3 regions of the Clostridium saccharobutylicum DSM 13864 genome follow, and region 1 is predicted to be linked to each of the others. Evidence: a T-box and tRNA genes for the amino acid it is inferred to sense, from the RefSeq annotation. Region 1 holds a T-box; the other regions hold tRNA genes.

Region 1 (5,505 bases):
TCGCGCAGATAATAACTTTCCCATTGTTCTCACTCATAAGTAAAACTATGCTATTGTCAACCCTATCTCTTACTTTCTCGCAAACCTCTCTCAATGCATCTGCATCAACGTCTTTTAATTCATATGATATTACATTAATATCTTTTATAGCTTTTGCTGATACTATTATATCATCTATTCCCATTGATGCAAACTTAGCCTTTAAAGCTACTATTTCTTTTTCCTTTTCTTTTAATTCCTTAACTTGTTGATCAAGCTTACCTAAAACTTCTTTTTCTGAACATTTTAATTTATTTGAAATTTCTTTTAATAAATCTTTCTTTTCATTCACAAGATTATAAGCTTCTTTGCCGATTACAGCTTCTATTCTTCTGGTTCCTGCTGCAATTCCACTTTCTGATACAATTTTAAACAATCCTATCTTACCTGTATTGTCTATATGTGTACCACCACATAGTTCCTTTGAATATTCTCCAGCCATTACCACTCTAACCTTGTCAGAATATTTATCATCAAATATTCCTATTGCTCCAGTATTCTTAGCTTCTTGAAGATCCATAACCTTTGTTACAACAGGAGTTACACTTGTGATTGCTTCATTAACTAACTCCTCAACTTTAATAATTTCCTCTTCTGTCATTCCTTCGAAATGAGAAAAGTCAAATCTTAATCTATCACTACTTACATATGATCCTGCTTGATGTACATGGGAACCAAGAACTTCAACTAACGCTCTATCTAATAAGTGAGTTGCAGTATGATGTTTCTTTATACTTTCACGTCTTTCTTTATCTACTTCTAAACTCACTTTATCATTAACTTTAACTTCACCAGACAAAACTTCAGCAAAATGAATTATTTTTCCACCAATGTTTTTCTTAGTATCAACTATCTTAGCTTTAAAGCTGTCATTGAATATATAACCAGTATCACCTATTTGTCCTCCCATTTCAGCATAGAATGGAGTGATATCAGTAACTATAATAGCTTTATTCCCTTCAGTTATACTATCTACAAAATCTTCACCTTCAATTAGTACTTTAACTTCTGCTGTCAGCTTATCATTTTCATATCCATCAAAAATAGTTTCAATATCTGCACCTATAGAATCTGAAATTTTTACGTCTGCTCCCATATAATTAGATGTCTTTCTTGCGCTTCTAGCTCTTTCTCTTTGAATTTTCATTTCTTCATGGAAGTCTTCTTCTTTTAAAGAGAGCCCTTCATCTTCCAATATTTCTTTTGTTAATTCCATTGGAAATCCAAATGTATCGTATAACTTAAATGCATCAGCACCTTTAAGAACTTTCTCATTATTTTCTTTTAATTCACTTATAAATCCATTTAAAATTTCCATTCCTGAATCTAAAGTTTCTCTAAATTTATCTTCTTCTATTTTTATTACCTTTTTAATATATTCTTTTCTCGACAATAATTCTGGATATGCACTACTACAATCTCTAATCACTATATCACATAAATTACAAAGGAACGCATCTTTGATTCCTAAAGTTTTTCCATGTCTTGCTGCTCTTCTAAGAAGTCTTCTTAAAACATATCCTCTTCCTTCATTAGATGGCATTATATCGTCTGAAATCATAAATGTTATAGATCTTATATGGTCAGTTATAATTCTTAAAGAAACATCACTCTTATAATCTTCTCCATATTTAACCTTTGCAATGTTACCAACTTCTTTTAATATGTTTTCTAATGTATCAATTTCAAATATGCTATTTTTATTTTGCATTACAACAGCAAGTCTTTCAAGTCCCATTCCTGTATCTATATTGGTACTTGCAAGTTTTTCATAATTGCCTTTTCCATCTCCGTCAAATTGAGTAAACACAAGATTCCACACTTCAATAATTTTATCTGCATCTGATAATTCTACAAATTCTTCTGCATTAGCAGGAACTTCTTCTGTTCTACTAAAATGAATTTCTGTACATGGACCACAAGGACCAGCACCATGCTCCCAGAAGTTATCTTCTTTGCCTAATCTGAATATATGAGTTTTATCTACATCTGTAAGTGTAGTCCAAAATTCATATGCTTCATCATCATCTAAATATATTGTTACATATAATTTTTCCTTAGGAATCTGTAAAACTTCTGTTAAGAATTCCCACGCCCATGGAATTACTTCCTTTTTAAAATAGTCTCCAAAAGAAAAGTTTCCAAGCATTTCAAAAAAAGTACCATGTCTACTTGTTATCCCTACATTCTCAATATCTCCAGTCCTTACACACTTTTGGCAAGTTGTAACTCTTGTTCTTGGCGGTTCTTGTAATCCTGTGAAATAAGGCTTTAACGGAGCCATTCCTGCATTAATTAGTAATAAACTCTTATCATTTTTTGGAACTAGCGAAAAACTATCTATCTTTAAATGTCCTTTACTTTCAAAGAACTTTAAGTAAGCTTCTCTCAAGTCATTTGTTTTTGTAATTTTCATAAATATTCCTCCATGTATGTAATTAGGGATAAGAAAAAACTACCAACTTCAAAGTGCAATATATATTACGGTCAAAAACAAAATATATCTACATAATAACAATTATTACTTGAATATATTAGTAAAGTATAACCTCTAAATACATCAGCATACTAACTTAGCATTTTTGAACATCCCTTGTATATAAAATCAAAAATTATCTAAACAAAATAAAAAGCTTTCTCCCTAAAAAAAATAAGGGACGAAAGCTAAAATTCCGCGGTACCACCCTAATTATGTATAAATTTATACATCACTTAGTAATTTATAGCTCCTAGGTAGCTTCGAAGTAATATAGCAAGAAGTTTTCACCATCCACTTCCTCTCTTAGTGTCTACACTAAATCTACTTTTCCTATTCATCGCTTAATATTTTATTATTTTATTATTTTATCAAAATTATATTTCATATAAATAATTATGTCAATATCCAACTTTATTACCTACATTATTCTTAATTTAACTTTATTTTTAAATTTTGTTAATTATTGATTATGTTTTAAACTTTTAAAACAAATAATAATTTATATCATCATATAGGACTTTTAACATAACAGCGATAGGCACAACCAATATCATTCCTACAAAACCACCAAGTTTATCTCCTATTAATAATAATATTATTATTACAAACGGATGTATATCAGTGCTATCCCCAGTTATCTTAGGGCATAAAATATTTCCCTCTATCTGCTGAATTATAAACATTCCCAGAACAATCCAAAGTGCTTTAATAGGTGAATCGAGAAGTGCTACTACTACTGCGGGTACAGCACCAAATATTGGGCCAAAATATGGTATTATATTAAATATTGCATTTAATATTGAAATCCATAATGGAAATTTAACTCTAAATATTATGAGTAAAATAAATGTTAGTACTCCTATAAACCCACACAATAACAGTTGACTTGCAATATATCTTGTTAATATTTTATCTATATCATTTAAAATTTTTTTAACTATCGTTCTTTTTTCTGTTGGCAATAGTAATAAAACCTTATTATATATTCTATCACCATCGCAAAGAAAATAATACATCATAATAGGAACAATAGCAAAAGTTATTAAATTACTACTAATTTTTATAAGATTATTTATAGCATTTTCAGAAAAATTCGCTAAAATCAAATTCCCTTTTTCTAAGATTTCATTATATAGTGTATTAGCTCCAGGAATATGCGCCAAATTAAATTTTTCATATATGCCTTCTAAAAAACTTTCTATATTATCAAATATATTGCTTACGTTTGATATCTCTGTAAATAATGTTGGCATTATTGAAATAATACAAGTAATGCACATCCCAATTATCATCAATATAACTAATATAGATGCTGCTCTCTTACTAAGTTTAAATTTAGCTTCAAAAATACTTCTAATAGGATTTAATGTGTACGCTAAAACAAAAGATATTAAAATAATATTTATAGTTGTTTTTATCGAACTATTAAAATAATACAATGTAATAAGCCCTAAAATGCATAATAAAATTATTATTAGTAAAATTGTTTTATGCTTTCTTACTTCCATGATAACTTTCAATATTATGAGGCATAGATTTAAACAAAACGCCCTCATTTCCTGTATATAATATGTATTTTTCTCCCAATATGCATCTATTTAATAGAATTATTTCCTTCCCCTTTATCATCTTATCTATTAATCCTGAACTTATTACTATACCTTTTATTGAATAATCTTGTTTATCTATTATCAAGTCCTCCAATACTCCTTTTACACTTCCTAATGTATCTATAACCTCCATATCCTTGATTTCTTTAAATTCTAATCCATTATCTTTTTTTATATCATTTATAATTACATCTTCACCTATATCTATAACATCTTCCATGGCAACATAATCTTTCTTAGAAAACAAAACATGATTTGATATTTTAAAACCCAAAATTTTTCCCAAATAAAAATCTATATACAAATCTTCTATTGTTCCGATTTTTTTACCATCAACATTATAAACTTTTTTTAAATAGAAATCTCTAGTTTTAAACATTATTTCCCTCCATGATTTTAATACTTATATATTACCCATTAAAAAGGAAAATAATTCTTTTTAAGATAAAAATAAATTTCACAATTTATAATAATTTGCCTGTAATTTAACAAAGCCACCTCAAATTTCTTCGAGGTAGCTTTGTTAAATTATAACATCAATATAACTTTAAAGTATACTTTCGATTATTCCACCACCAACTACAATCTCTCCATCATAAAACACAACGGATTGACCTTTAGTTATTGCTCTTTGCTTTTCTTCAAAAGAAACTTTAACTCTTCCATTCTCTAATGGATAAAGGACAGCCTTTGCAGGCTTAGCAGAATATCTAATCTTAGCTTCAACTTTCATTTCTTTTTCTAATTTATCAAAAGGTATAAAGTTAACATCGGTTGCTATTAAATCGGTTTTGAATACTTCATCTTCTGATCCTATTATAACTTCATTAGTTTTTGCATTTATTCCAGTTACAAAAACCGGCCTGCCAAGCGCAAGACCAAGTCCTTTTCTTTGTCCTATAGTATAATATACAATTCCTTTATGTTTTCCAAGTATATTTCCATTTCTATCAACAAAATTTCCCATTCTAACTCTATCAGGTTTTGATTCCGAAATATACTTTCCATGATTATTATCAGATATAAAACATATTTCTTCACTATCTTTTTTATTATGAACAGCTAAACCAATTTCTTTGGCTATTTCTCTTATTTTAGTTTTTTCATAATCACCACAAGGCATTAATGTATGTGCTAATTGATCTTGTGTAAAATTATATAAAGCATATGTTTGATCTTTACGATCGTCATCAGATCTAATCAAAAGATATCTACCATCACGCTTCTCAATTTTAGCATAATGACCTGTAGCAACATAATCTGCACCTATTCCTCTAGCTCTTCTTAAAAGTTCATCAAATTTTAGATGTTTATTACACTCAATACAAGGGTTAGGCGTTTTTCCATCTATATATTCTTGAACAAAATAATCAATAA
Region 2 (5,505 bases), 1.7 Mb from region 1:
GAAGTCGTACCGAAAGGAGCGGTGGACTGATTACGAGTGAGAATGTTGGCATTAGTAGCGAGATGTAGGTGAGAATCCTACAGGCCGAATATCTAAGGTTTCCTGAGTAAAGTTTGTCTTCTCAGGGTTAGTCGGGACCTAAGGCGAGGCCGAAAGGCGTAGTCGATGGACAATTGGTTGATATTCCAATACCACTATAATCGTTATTATCGATGGTGTGACGGAGAAGGATAGGATGTGCTAACTATTGGATGTTAGTCTAAGCGTTTAGGGAGTTAGGATAGGCAAATCCGTTCTAACAATTCTGAGGCGTGATGGGGAAGGTTCCACGGAACCGAAGTATCTGATTCCATGCTTCCAAGAAAAGCATCTAGAGAGAGAAGTAGTGCCCGTACCGCAAACCGACACAGGTAGATGAGGAGAGAATCCTAAGGCCGACGGAAGAATTGCAGTTAAGGAACTAGGCAAATTGACCCCGTAACTTCGGGAGAAGGGGTGCCTGCTTTACGGCAGGCCGCAGAGAATAGGCACAAGCAACTGTTTAACAAAAACACAGGTCTCTGCTAAAGCGAAAGCTGATGTATAGGGGCTGACGCCTGCCCGGTGCTGGAAGGTTAAGGGGAACACTTAGCGTAAGCGAAGGTGTGAACTTAAGCCCCAGTAAACGGCGGCCGTAACTATAACGGTCCTAAGGTAGCGAAATTCCTTGTCAGGTAAGTTCTGACCCGCACGAATGGCGTAATGACTTGTGCACTGTCTCAACTGCAAATCCGGCGAAGTTGTAGTGCGAGTGAAGATGCTCGCTACCCGCGATTGGACGGAAAGACCCCGTAGAGCTTTACTGTAGCTTAGCATTGAATTTCGGTATTGTCTGTACAGGATAGGTGGGAGACTGGGAAACTAGGGCGTCAGCCTTAGTGGAGTCGTTGTTGGGATACCACCCTGATAGTATTGAAATTCTAACTGGATGCCATGAAACTGGTGACAGGACATTGTTAGGTGGGCAGTTTGACTGGGGCGGTCGCCTCCTAAAATGTAACGGAGGCGCCCAAAGGTTCCCTCAGAACGGTCGGAAATCGTTCGAAGAGTGCAAAGGCAGAAGGGAGCCTGACTGCGACACCTACAAGTGGAGCAGGGACGAAAGTCGGGCTTAGTGATCCGGTGGTACCTCGTGGGAGGGCCATCGCTCAACGGATAAAAGCTACCTCGGGGATAACAGGCTGATCTCCCCCAAGAGTTCACATCGACGGGGAGGTTTGGCACCTCGATGTCGGCTCGTCGCATCCTGGGGCTGAAGTAGGTCCCAAGGGTTGGGCTGTTCGCCCATTAAAGCGGCACGCGAGCTGGGTTCAGAACGTCGTGAGACAGTTCGGTCCCTATCCGTCGCGGGCGTAGGAAATTTGAGAGGAGCTGTCCTTAGTACGAGAGGACCGGGATGGACTGACCTATGGTGTACCAGTTGTTTCGCCAGAAGCATAGCTGGGTAGCTAAGTCGGGAAGGGATAAACGCTGAAAGCATCTAAGTGTGAAGCCCACCTCAAGATGAGATTTCCCATAGCATAAGCTAGTAAGACCCCTTGAAGACTACAAGGTTGATAGGTCAGAGGTGTAAGTGCGGCAACGTATTTAGCTGACTGATACTAATAGGTCGAGGGCTTGACCAATATAATCAAGTTGTAATACATTAAGAACTGTGTGCAATTTTGAAAGAGCAAAACTTTCAAAATCTCGTGGTGATGGCATAGAGGTAACACTCCTTCCCATTCCGAACAGGACAGTTAAGGTCTATAGCGCCGATGGTACTGCATGGGAGACTGTGTGGAAGAGTAGGACGTCGCGAGGTAATCTTGTTATTACAAGACTATAGCTAATATAATTAGCAAATGGATCTTTAGCTCAGTTGGTTAGAGCAACCGGCTCATAACCGGTAGGTCTAGGGTTCGAGTCCCTGAAGGTCCACCAAATTTGGGGGTATAGCTCAGTTGGGAGAGCACCTGCCTTGCACGCAGGGGGTCAAGAGTTCGAATCTCTTTATCTCCACCATTAAAAAAGACTATGTAATATTTCATAGTCTTTTTTTATTTTATTAGATAATATTATGTATAGCATATTTATAAAGATATATAACTATAAACGGTGTAATAAATAGAAGAAATATGATGGAAAATAGGTTAAAAAAGCTAATGATAAAAGTGTACATTAGATAAATTATACTATATAATTTAAAATGTAAAATATATACAAAACTAATAAATATATATCTAAAAGCACTATCATATAAATGGAAATGTGAAATTTAGAAAGGATAGGATTTAATATGAGTGATATATGTACTTTAGCAGATAAGCTTAAGAATTTAAAACTAGAGAAGAGAAGTTTTATACTAGAAGGAAAAGATACAAAAGATATTGATATTGATATAAAACAAGTAGAGTGCGAACTAAAAAGTCTTGAGATGGAAAGTAAACCGGTATTAAAGTAACTCCATAATAAATTTATCTATTAAAGGTATTTATTAAGTTGAAAAATGAGTAATATTCTTAATTATTTAAGCATATTAATTTTAAGTGGTATTTAAAGTTAATATACTTTTTATTTGCTTGTTGAAATAGAATGTAATATTAGATATTTTAGAAGAAATTATAATCCTTATTACAATTAAATATTAGGAATATTTAATTGCAATAAGGATTAAATTTAATATAGGTAAGAATTTTATAAACATATTTATAATTTAAAAGGTATCTTAAGAAGGTAAAAATAATAAATTTATGAGAGGATAGATATTATGATAAGGACTGTTGTCTGCAAAAAAGATGGGTGTAGTGGGAATGAATTTTATATAGTTACAGAAGATAATAAATTAAAATTAACGTGTAAAGATTGTGGTAGTGTTTATTATTATGATGTAAGTTATTATGATTTTATTATGTTATCAAATTGCGAAAAGTGTAATAATGATACATTTAAGGTTTTTAGTGATGTAGAAAAGGATGGATTATATGCCAAATGTACTAAATGCGGATGTCCACCAGAAAAAGTATTCATTGATGACGAAGGCACGCAGGTAAGTTATGAAGTAAAATTATTAAATGATATAAAGCAATTAATGAATCAAATTGATCAAAGGGTTTGTAACTTAGAAATGAAGGTTGAAGGGTTAGAAAAAGGACAAGAATTATTAGAAGAATCACTAGCATATATAAATAAATATATGTCAGAATAAAATTTTTAGTTAGGTACATGAAAATAAATAACATGTCCAAAGTTGCCACGGATATTTTTTATCAGGAAAGAAGAAAAATTGCCTCCATAGTGGACTATGAGGGCAATTTTCTTAAGAGGGGTTATGGAAAATAGGCTGGTAAATGGATTTGCTGTTTATTTAATTGTGCCTCAGATGAGGGTGAAAGATGATAAACAGAAGGAAAAATATTGATTTAATTTTATTAATTATATGGATGGCTTTTATATTTATTATGTCAAATCAGCCAGCAAATATATCGGATTCACAAAGTGGAGGGGTAATAAAATTACTTGCTATGATAGGTATAGATATGAATAATATGTTTGGCCAATTAGCTAATTTTATTGTCAGAAAATGTGCGCATTTCACAGAATATATGATTTTAGCATTATTAGTTTTTAATGTATTGAAGTCACATTTTAATATAAAACAAGTAATTATACTAACTATTATATGTATATTTTTTTATGCATGTTCTGATGAAATACATCAATTATTTGTTCCAGGAAGAGAAGGTGCATTTAGAGATGTATTAATTGATACTTGTGGGGGAACTTTGTTAACATTGATTCAATTAATTAAAGTTAAGATGTTAAATAGATATAGAAATATTAATTAAAGAAATTTAAAAAAGGCTATCAATTCAATTTGATAGCCTTTTTGTGTAAGCAATTTTATTTAATTAGATTTCATATTATTGAAAAAGTTATTTTTTATAATTTTCTCACCAATAGGATATGCATTTAATAGATGCTTTTGTTCATTAGAATTTTGAACATCACCTTTAATTATATTGCCTTTAATAACTGTTGAATTTCTATTGGTATTTACTAAAACTCTTCCCATTGAAGTATTTTTATATTGGGAATCATCCACACCTAAAAGGTAAGAGATAGTTGGCAATAAATCAACCTGTCCACCAGAAGATTCTATTATATCTGGCTTCATGTTAGGGGTATACATTATTAAAGGAATTTTGTGATCATATTCTTTCCACCAGTTACCTTCAAAATCAAGCTTTTGTATACTATCATTATAGTATTTGTGAACGCCAGTGTGATCACCATAAATAACTACAACGGTATTATCTAATAAATTATATTCTTTTAATTTGTTAAAGAACATTTCAATTTGTTTGTCTGCATAGTGTAAACTTTCAAAATAACCACCTAGATAGCTATCATTAATTTCACTTGGCAAATTCAATTCTCTATATTTAGCATCTATATCAAAGGGACCATGACTAGATAATGTAGGTGCTTGTACAAAGAACGGCTCTTTTACATTTTTTAATTTTTCAGAAAGCTGAGTAAGAAAACTTCTATCTGATAATCCATATCCAACAACTTCATCATAGTTATAATCATTAAGACTCCAAAGTTCTTGTGCTCCAAAACCATTCTTATGCAATTCAGTCCAGTTAAATTCACCTGGAAGCTCTGCATGCGTAGATATTGTTTTGTAGCCTTCATTATTTAAAATTCTAGGCAATGAGTTAGGATACACATTTTCGCCATAGTTAGTTGCAGTTATTTGATCACCTAGTGGGAAGATTGAGGTATTAACCATGAAATCACAGTCAATACTATTTGCGCCGTTGTTTTGTTCATAAAAATCATTAAAATATAATCCTTCTTTTGTAAGCTTATTAAGAAAAGGAGTAATTTCTTTTCCGTTAGCTTTTTGATTAAGTACAAAGTTTTCCATAGATTCTATTTGAAGAAATATTACATTTTTACCCTTGAATAGTCCAGCAAATGAATTAGGTTCAAGATTTTCATTATTGTTTTTTATCCAAGTTTCAATTTCTGTTTTATCATCAGGATTAATACTATTCAAAGAAATTTCTTTTGATGCACTTTTTAATGCTTCAACTATATGATAGCCTAGTGGGCCAGGAGCTTGTACAGACATTGATGTAGACCACTGTTTGTTTATTATACTATTACCAAAATCACTTAAACTAAGAACATCAAAGCATAATGTAGAAATTAAAATCATTACAAGAGATGTTTTTAAAGTAAAAATGAAATTATGTATATTTCTAGTTGATGGATTATGTACTTTTTTGATAATAATCCATGCTAAAATTATGATAATATCAATTATAAATAATATATCAATATAACTAAAGTTAACAAGCGATGTTTCAGTAGGATTGAAAGTACCACTAAAGAAGATGTTTTTAATTCCAAGTAAGTCTTTGTTTGTTCTGAAATACGATAAATCTGATGTTAACAATATACTATATAGTAAAT
Region 3 (4,737 bases), 1.5 Mb from region 1:
GAAAGGAGCGGTGGACTGATTACGAGTGAGAATGTTGGCATTAGTAGCGAGATGTAGGTGAGAATCCTACAGGCCGAATATCTAAGGTTTCCTGAGTAAAGTTTGTCTTCTCAGGGTTAGTCGGGACCTAAGGCGAGGCCGAAAGGCGTAGTCGATGGACAATTGGTTGATATTCCAATACCACTATAATCGTTATTATCGATGGTGTGACGGAGAAGGATAGGATGTGCTAACTATTGGATGTTAGTCTAAGCGTTTAGGGAGTTAGGATAGGCAAATCCGTTCTAACAATTCTGAGGCGTGATGGGGAAGGTTCCACGGAACCGAAGTATCTGATTCCATGCTTCCAAGAAAAGCATCTAGAGAGAGAAGTAGTGCCCGTACCGCAAACCGACACAGGTAGATGAGGAGAGAATCCTAAGGCCGACGGAAGAATTGCAGTTAAGGAACTAGGCAAATTGACCCCGTAACTTCGGGAGAAGGGGTGCCTGCTTTACGGCAGGCCGCAGAGAATAGGCACAAGCAACTGTTTAACAAAAACACAGGTCTCTGCTAAAGCGAAAGCTGATGTATAGGGGCTGACGCCTGCCCGGTGCTGGAAGGTTAAGGGGAACACTTAGCGTAAGCGAAGGTGTGAACTTAAGCCCCAGTAAACGGCGGCCGTAACTATAACGGTCCTAAGGTAGCGAAATTCCTTGTCAGGTAAGTTCTGACCCGCACGAATGGCGTAATGACTTGTGCACTGTCTCAACTGCAAATCCGGCGAAGTTGTAGTGCGAGTGAAGATGCTCGCTACCCGCGATTGGACGGAAAGACCCCGTAGAGCTTTACTGTAGCTTAGCATTGAATTTCGGTATTGTCTGTACAGGATAGGTGGGAGACTGGGAAACTAGGGCGTCAGCCTTAGTGGAGTCGTTGTTGGGATACCACCCTGATAGTATTGAAATTCTAACTGGATGCCATGAAACTGGTGACAGGACATTGTTAGGTGGGCAGTTTGACTGGGGCGGTCGCCTCCTAAAATGTAACGGAGGCGCCCAAAGGTTCCCTCAGAACGGTCGGAAATCGTTCGAAGAGTGCAAAGGCAGAAGGGAGCCTGACTGCGACACCTACAAGTGGAGCAGGGACGAAAGTCGGGCTTAGTGATCCGGTGGTACCTCGTGGGAGGGCCATCGCTCAACGGATAAAAGCTACCTCGGGGATAACAGGCTGATCTCCCCCAAGAGTTCACATCGACGGGGAGGTTTGGCACCTCGATGTCGGCTCGTCGCATCCTGGGGCTGAAGTAGGTCCCAAGGGTTGGGCTGTTCGCCCATTAAAGCGGCACGCGAGCTGGGTTCAGAACGTCGTGAGACAGTTCGGTCCCTATCCGTCGCGGGCGTAGGAAATTTGAGAGGAGCTGTCCTTAGTACGAGAGGACCGGGATGGACTGACCTATGGTGTACCAGTTGTTTCGCCAGAAGCATAGCTGGGTAGCTAAGTCGGGAAGGGATAAACGCTGAAAGCATCTAAGTGTGAAGCCCACCTCAAGATGAGATTTCCCATAGCATAAGCTAGTAAGACCCCTTGAAGACTACAAGGTTGATAGGTCAGAGGTGTAAGTGCGGCAACGTATTTAGCTGACTGATACTAATAGGTCGAGGGCTTGACCAATATAATCAAGTTGTAATACATTAAGAACTATGTGCAATTTTGAAAGAGCAAAATCTTTCAAAAAAATGTTTGACATATTGATAATTAATGTGTATAATATTAATGAAAATCTGGTAATGATGGCATAGAGGTAACACTCCTTCCCATTCCGAACAGGACAGTTAAGGTCTATAGCGCTGATGGTACTGCATGGGAGACTGTGTGGAAGAGTAAGACGTTGCCAGGTAATAAAAAGGATCTTTAGCTCAGTTGGTTAGAGCAACCGGCTCATAACCGGTAGGTCTAGGGTTCGAGTCCCTGAAGGTCCACCATGGGGGTATAGCTCAGTTGGGAGAGCACCTGCCTTGCACGCAGGGGGTCAAGAGTTCGAATCTCTTTATCTCCACCAAAAAAAGTTATGAAGTATTTCATAACTTTTTTTATTATGTATATAATTAAGTTCATTTTAGTATATGAAATATAATAAGGGGATATATAAATATGCAATTTTATAGAATTAAACAATTTTATTGGGCAGTTCAATCTTTAATAAAGAAGGATGACTTTGCAATATTGAATAAATACCTTAATTCAGAACAATTAAATTTATTTATGAAAATAAGTAAATCGGAAAGACAACATTCAATAAGAGTATGTAAGTCAGCCATAAATTATATATATGATAAAAACATTTCCAATATTGATAAGAATAAAATGAGTAAATGTGCATTATTACATGATATAGGAAAATCACAAGTTAGAATAAATATATTTGAGAAAAGTTTTGTTGTTATTATGAATAAGATTACTTTAGGAAGCTTTTTAAAGTATAATAAAATTAAGAGAATAAGTAATTATTATAATCATCCTAGAATTGGAGCAAAGCTGTTAAGAGATTCTGGTGAAAAGGATGAAGAGATAATTGAATGCATAGAACAACATCATAATGAAGAAATTAAAGAGAAAAGCATTTATTTAAAAATATTAATGATATGTGATAATTGTAATTAATATTATTTGGTTAATTTATGGATGATAATTAGAGTTACTATAAATAGTGCTTTAAGTAAATTGTAGGGGAAAGAAATTTACTAAGAGAAAATTCTTTTTCAGGAGGTCAATATGAATTCTATTGAACGAAGAGATAGTATAATTAAGTTATTATTAGAGAGCAATAAGCCATTAAAAGGTACTACTATAGCTGAAAAATATGCTGTAACCAGACAAGTAATTGTAAAGGATATAGCTATTCTTAGAGCTAAGGGAGAAAATATAATAGCAACGCCAGATGGATATATAGTAAATAATAATGAAGGGAAAGTTAAAGCTATTATAGCTGTGACTCACGATAAAGAGCAAATGTTTGAGGAAATGAGCATAGTAATTAAATATGGGGGGATAATTGAAGATGTTATAGTAGAACATCCGTTATATGGTGAGATAAAAGGAATGCTTATGATTAAAAATTTTAATGAATTAAATAAGTTTATTATAAAGTATAAGGAACAAAAAGCAAAATTATTATCAGTATTAACTAATGGAGTTCATCTTCATACTATAGCAGCAGATACTGAAGATGATATTGAATTAATAATATCAGAATTAAAAGAACGTAACTTTGTGGTTTCAGATTAGGAGGATTAAGTTATGGATTATGATGTATTAATTTTAGGTGGCGGTATAGTTGGTTGTGCAGTAGCTTATGAGTTATCTAAATATAATATAAATATAGCTTTAATTGAAAAAGATTATGACGTAGCCAATGATGTTTCTCTTGTTAATACAGCTGTCGTTTATGATGGATCGGAAACATCTGATTATGTAATGGCTAAGCTAGAGAATTCTGGAATGAAGTTAATTCAAAAGCATTGTGAGAAATTTAATTTACCATATAAAAGAGTAGGTGCATTAAGAATTTCTTCAAATGATAGTGGCAATAAGCGATTAGATATTATGTATAATAAGGCTAATGAACGTGGCATTTTAGGAGTTCACTTAATAGAAGATAATGCTATTTATGATATAGAGCCAAATTTAAAGATAAAAGCAGAAAAAGCACTATATTCAGAAAATATTGCGGTTATTTCACCTTACAATTTAGCCATTTCATATGCTGAAGTTGCTGCTGATAATGGAGTGAATTTTAGATTAGAAGAAGAGGTTATTGATATTAAGAATGTAAGCAAAGGCTTTAAGGTAACAACTAATAAAAACAAGTTTACTTGTAAGTTCGTGGTTAATACAATACCAAGTGAAATTTTTGCAGGAAGATATGTAGAAGGCAAAAATGAAGTAATAAATAAAAAAATGAATTATATTTTATTTAATGAAAATTTAGATAATTACATTAATAGTGTAATTATTAATGATATAGATGAAGATGCTTTTGTAATAAATATACCAACAGCATCAAAAGAAAATTTAATTGGGATAAAGGGATATGATTTTTTAAGTTTAGAGGATGGATTACAATTATCTAAGAGTATTTTACAGGATGTAAAAAAGGAAGTAGTTATGAATATTTTTACTGAAACATACAGTAAAGGTAATACGTTAATTGATGATAATAAGATTCAAGATGGATATATAAAAGTTACTGGAAGTCATTATAGTAAGATAACAATTGCACCTGCTATTGCTGAAAAGATTGAAGAATCATTAAAAACTAATATGAATATAACTAAGAAGAGAGACTATGTTGATAAGAATAGGGAAATGTATACATTTAAGAATATGTCTAAAGAACAAAGAAATGAGATAATTGCTTTAGATTCAAGGTATGGAAACATAATATGTAGTTGTAATAATGTTACAGAAGGTGAAATCATAGATTGTATTAGAAGGCCACTTGGTGCAAGAACTGTAGAAGGAGTTAAAAGACGTACAGGAATAGGTCTAGGTAGCTGTAATGGTTCTTATTGTAAAATGAAAATTATAAAAATTTTAGCTAGAGAAATGAATGAAAGTCCTTTAAGCATAGTATATGATTCGATGGATTCAAAGGTATTAGTTAGCAGAATTAAAGAATTTAATGAAATCTAACTAGGAGGAAATTAAAATGAGCAATAAAGATATTTTTACAAGTTTGGTTAGAATAAAGGGTGA

The links. The T-box of region 1 lies ahead of alaS (alanine--tRNA ligase). A T-box ahead of a tRNA ligase gene usually reads a tRNA of that ligase, here a tRNA-Ala.
Region 2: it encodes a tRNA-Ala, which carries the amino acid that the T-box ahead of alaS (alanine--tRNA ligase) is inferred to sense. The anticodon was not compared.
Region 3: it encodes a tRNA-Ala, which carries the amino acid that the T-box ahead of alaS (alanine--tRNA ligase) is inferred to sense. The anticodon was not compared.

Annotation. Positions count from the first base shown of each region.
Region 1 is NC_022571.1:1,496,335-1,501,839, reverse strand. Features, by position in the region: gene alaS (alanine--tRNA ligase) at 1-2,455, opposite strand, end outside; T-box leader at 2,690-2,865, opposite strand; gene CLSA_RS06475 (AI-2E family transporter) at 3,001-4,026, opposite strand; gene CLSA_RS06470 (PRC-barrel domain-containing protein) at 4,007-4,507, opposite strand; gene mnmA (tRNA 2-thiouridine(34) synthase MnmA) at 4,676-5,505, opposite strand, start outside.
Region 2 is NC_022571.1:4,887,156-4,892,660, reverse strand. Features, by position in the region: rRNA gene CLSA_RS20970 (23S ribosomal RNA) at 1-1,664, shown strand, start outside; rRNA gene rrf (5S ribosomal RNA) at 1,727-1,843, shown strand; tRNA gene CLSA_RS20960 (tRNA-Ile) at 1,886-1,962, shown strand; tRNA gene CLSA_RS20955 (tRNA-Ala) at 1,968-2,043, shown strand; gene CLSA_RS23535 (hypothetical protein) at 2,318-2,482, shown strand; gene CLSA_RS20950 (hypothetical protein) at 2,789-3,226, shown strand; gene CLSA_RS20945 (VanZ family protein) at 3,414-3,866, shown strand; gene CLSA_RS20940 (LTA synthase family protein) at 3,926-5,505, opposite strand, start outside.
Region 3 is NC_022571.1:12,519-17,255, forward strand. Features, by position in the region: rRNA gene CLSA_RS00045 (23S ribosomal RNA) at 1-1,653, shown strand, start outside; rRNA gene rrf (5S ribosomal RNA) at 1,763-1,879, shown strand; tRNA gene CLSA_RS00055 (tRNA-Ile) at 1,888-1,964, shown strand; tRNA gene CLSA_RS00060 (tRNA-Ala) at 1,966-2,041, shown strand; gene CLSA_RS00065 (HD domain-containing protein) at 2,134-2,643, shown strand; gene CLSA_RS00070 (transcription repressor NadR) at 2,755-3,267, shown strand; gene CLSA_RS00075 (NAD(P)/FAD-dependent oxidoreductase) at 3,280-4,674, shown strand; gene CLSA_RS00080 (DUF1667 domain-containing protein) at 4,691-4,737, shown strand, end outside.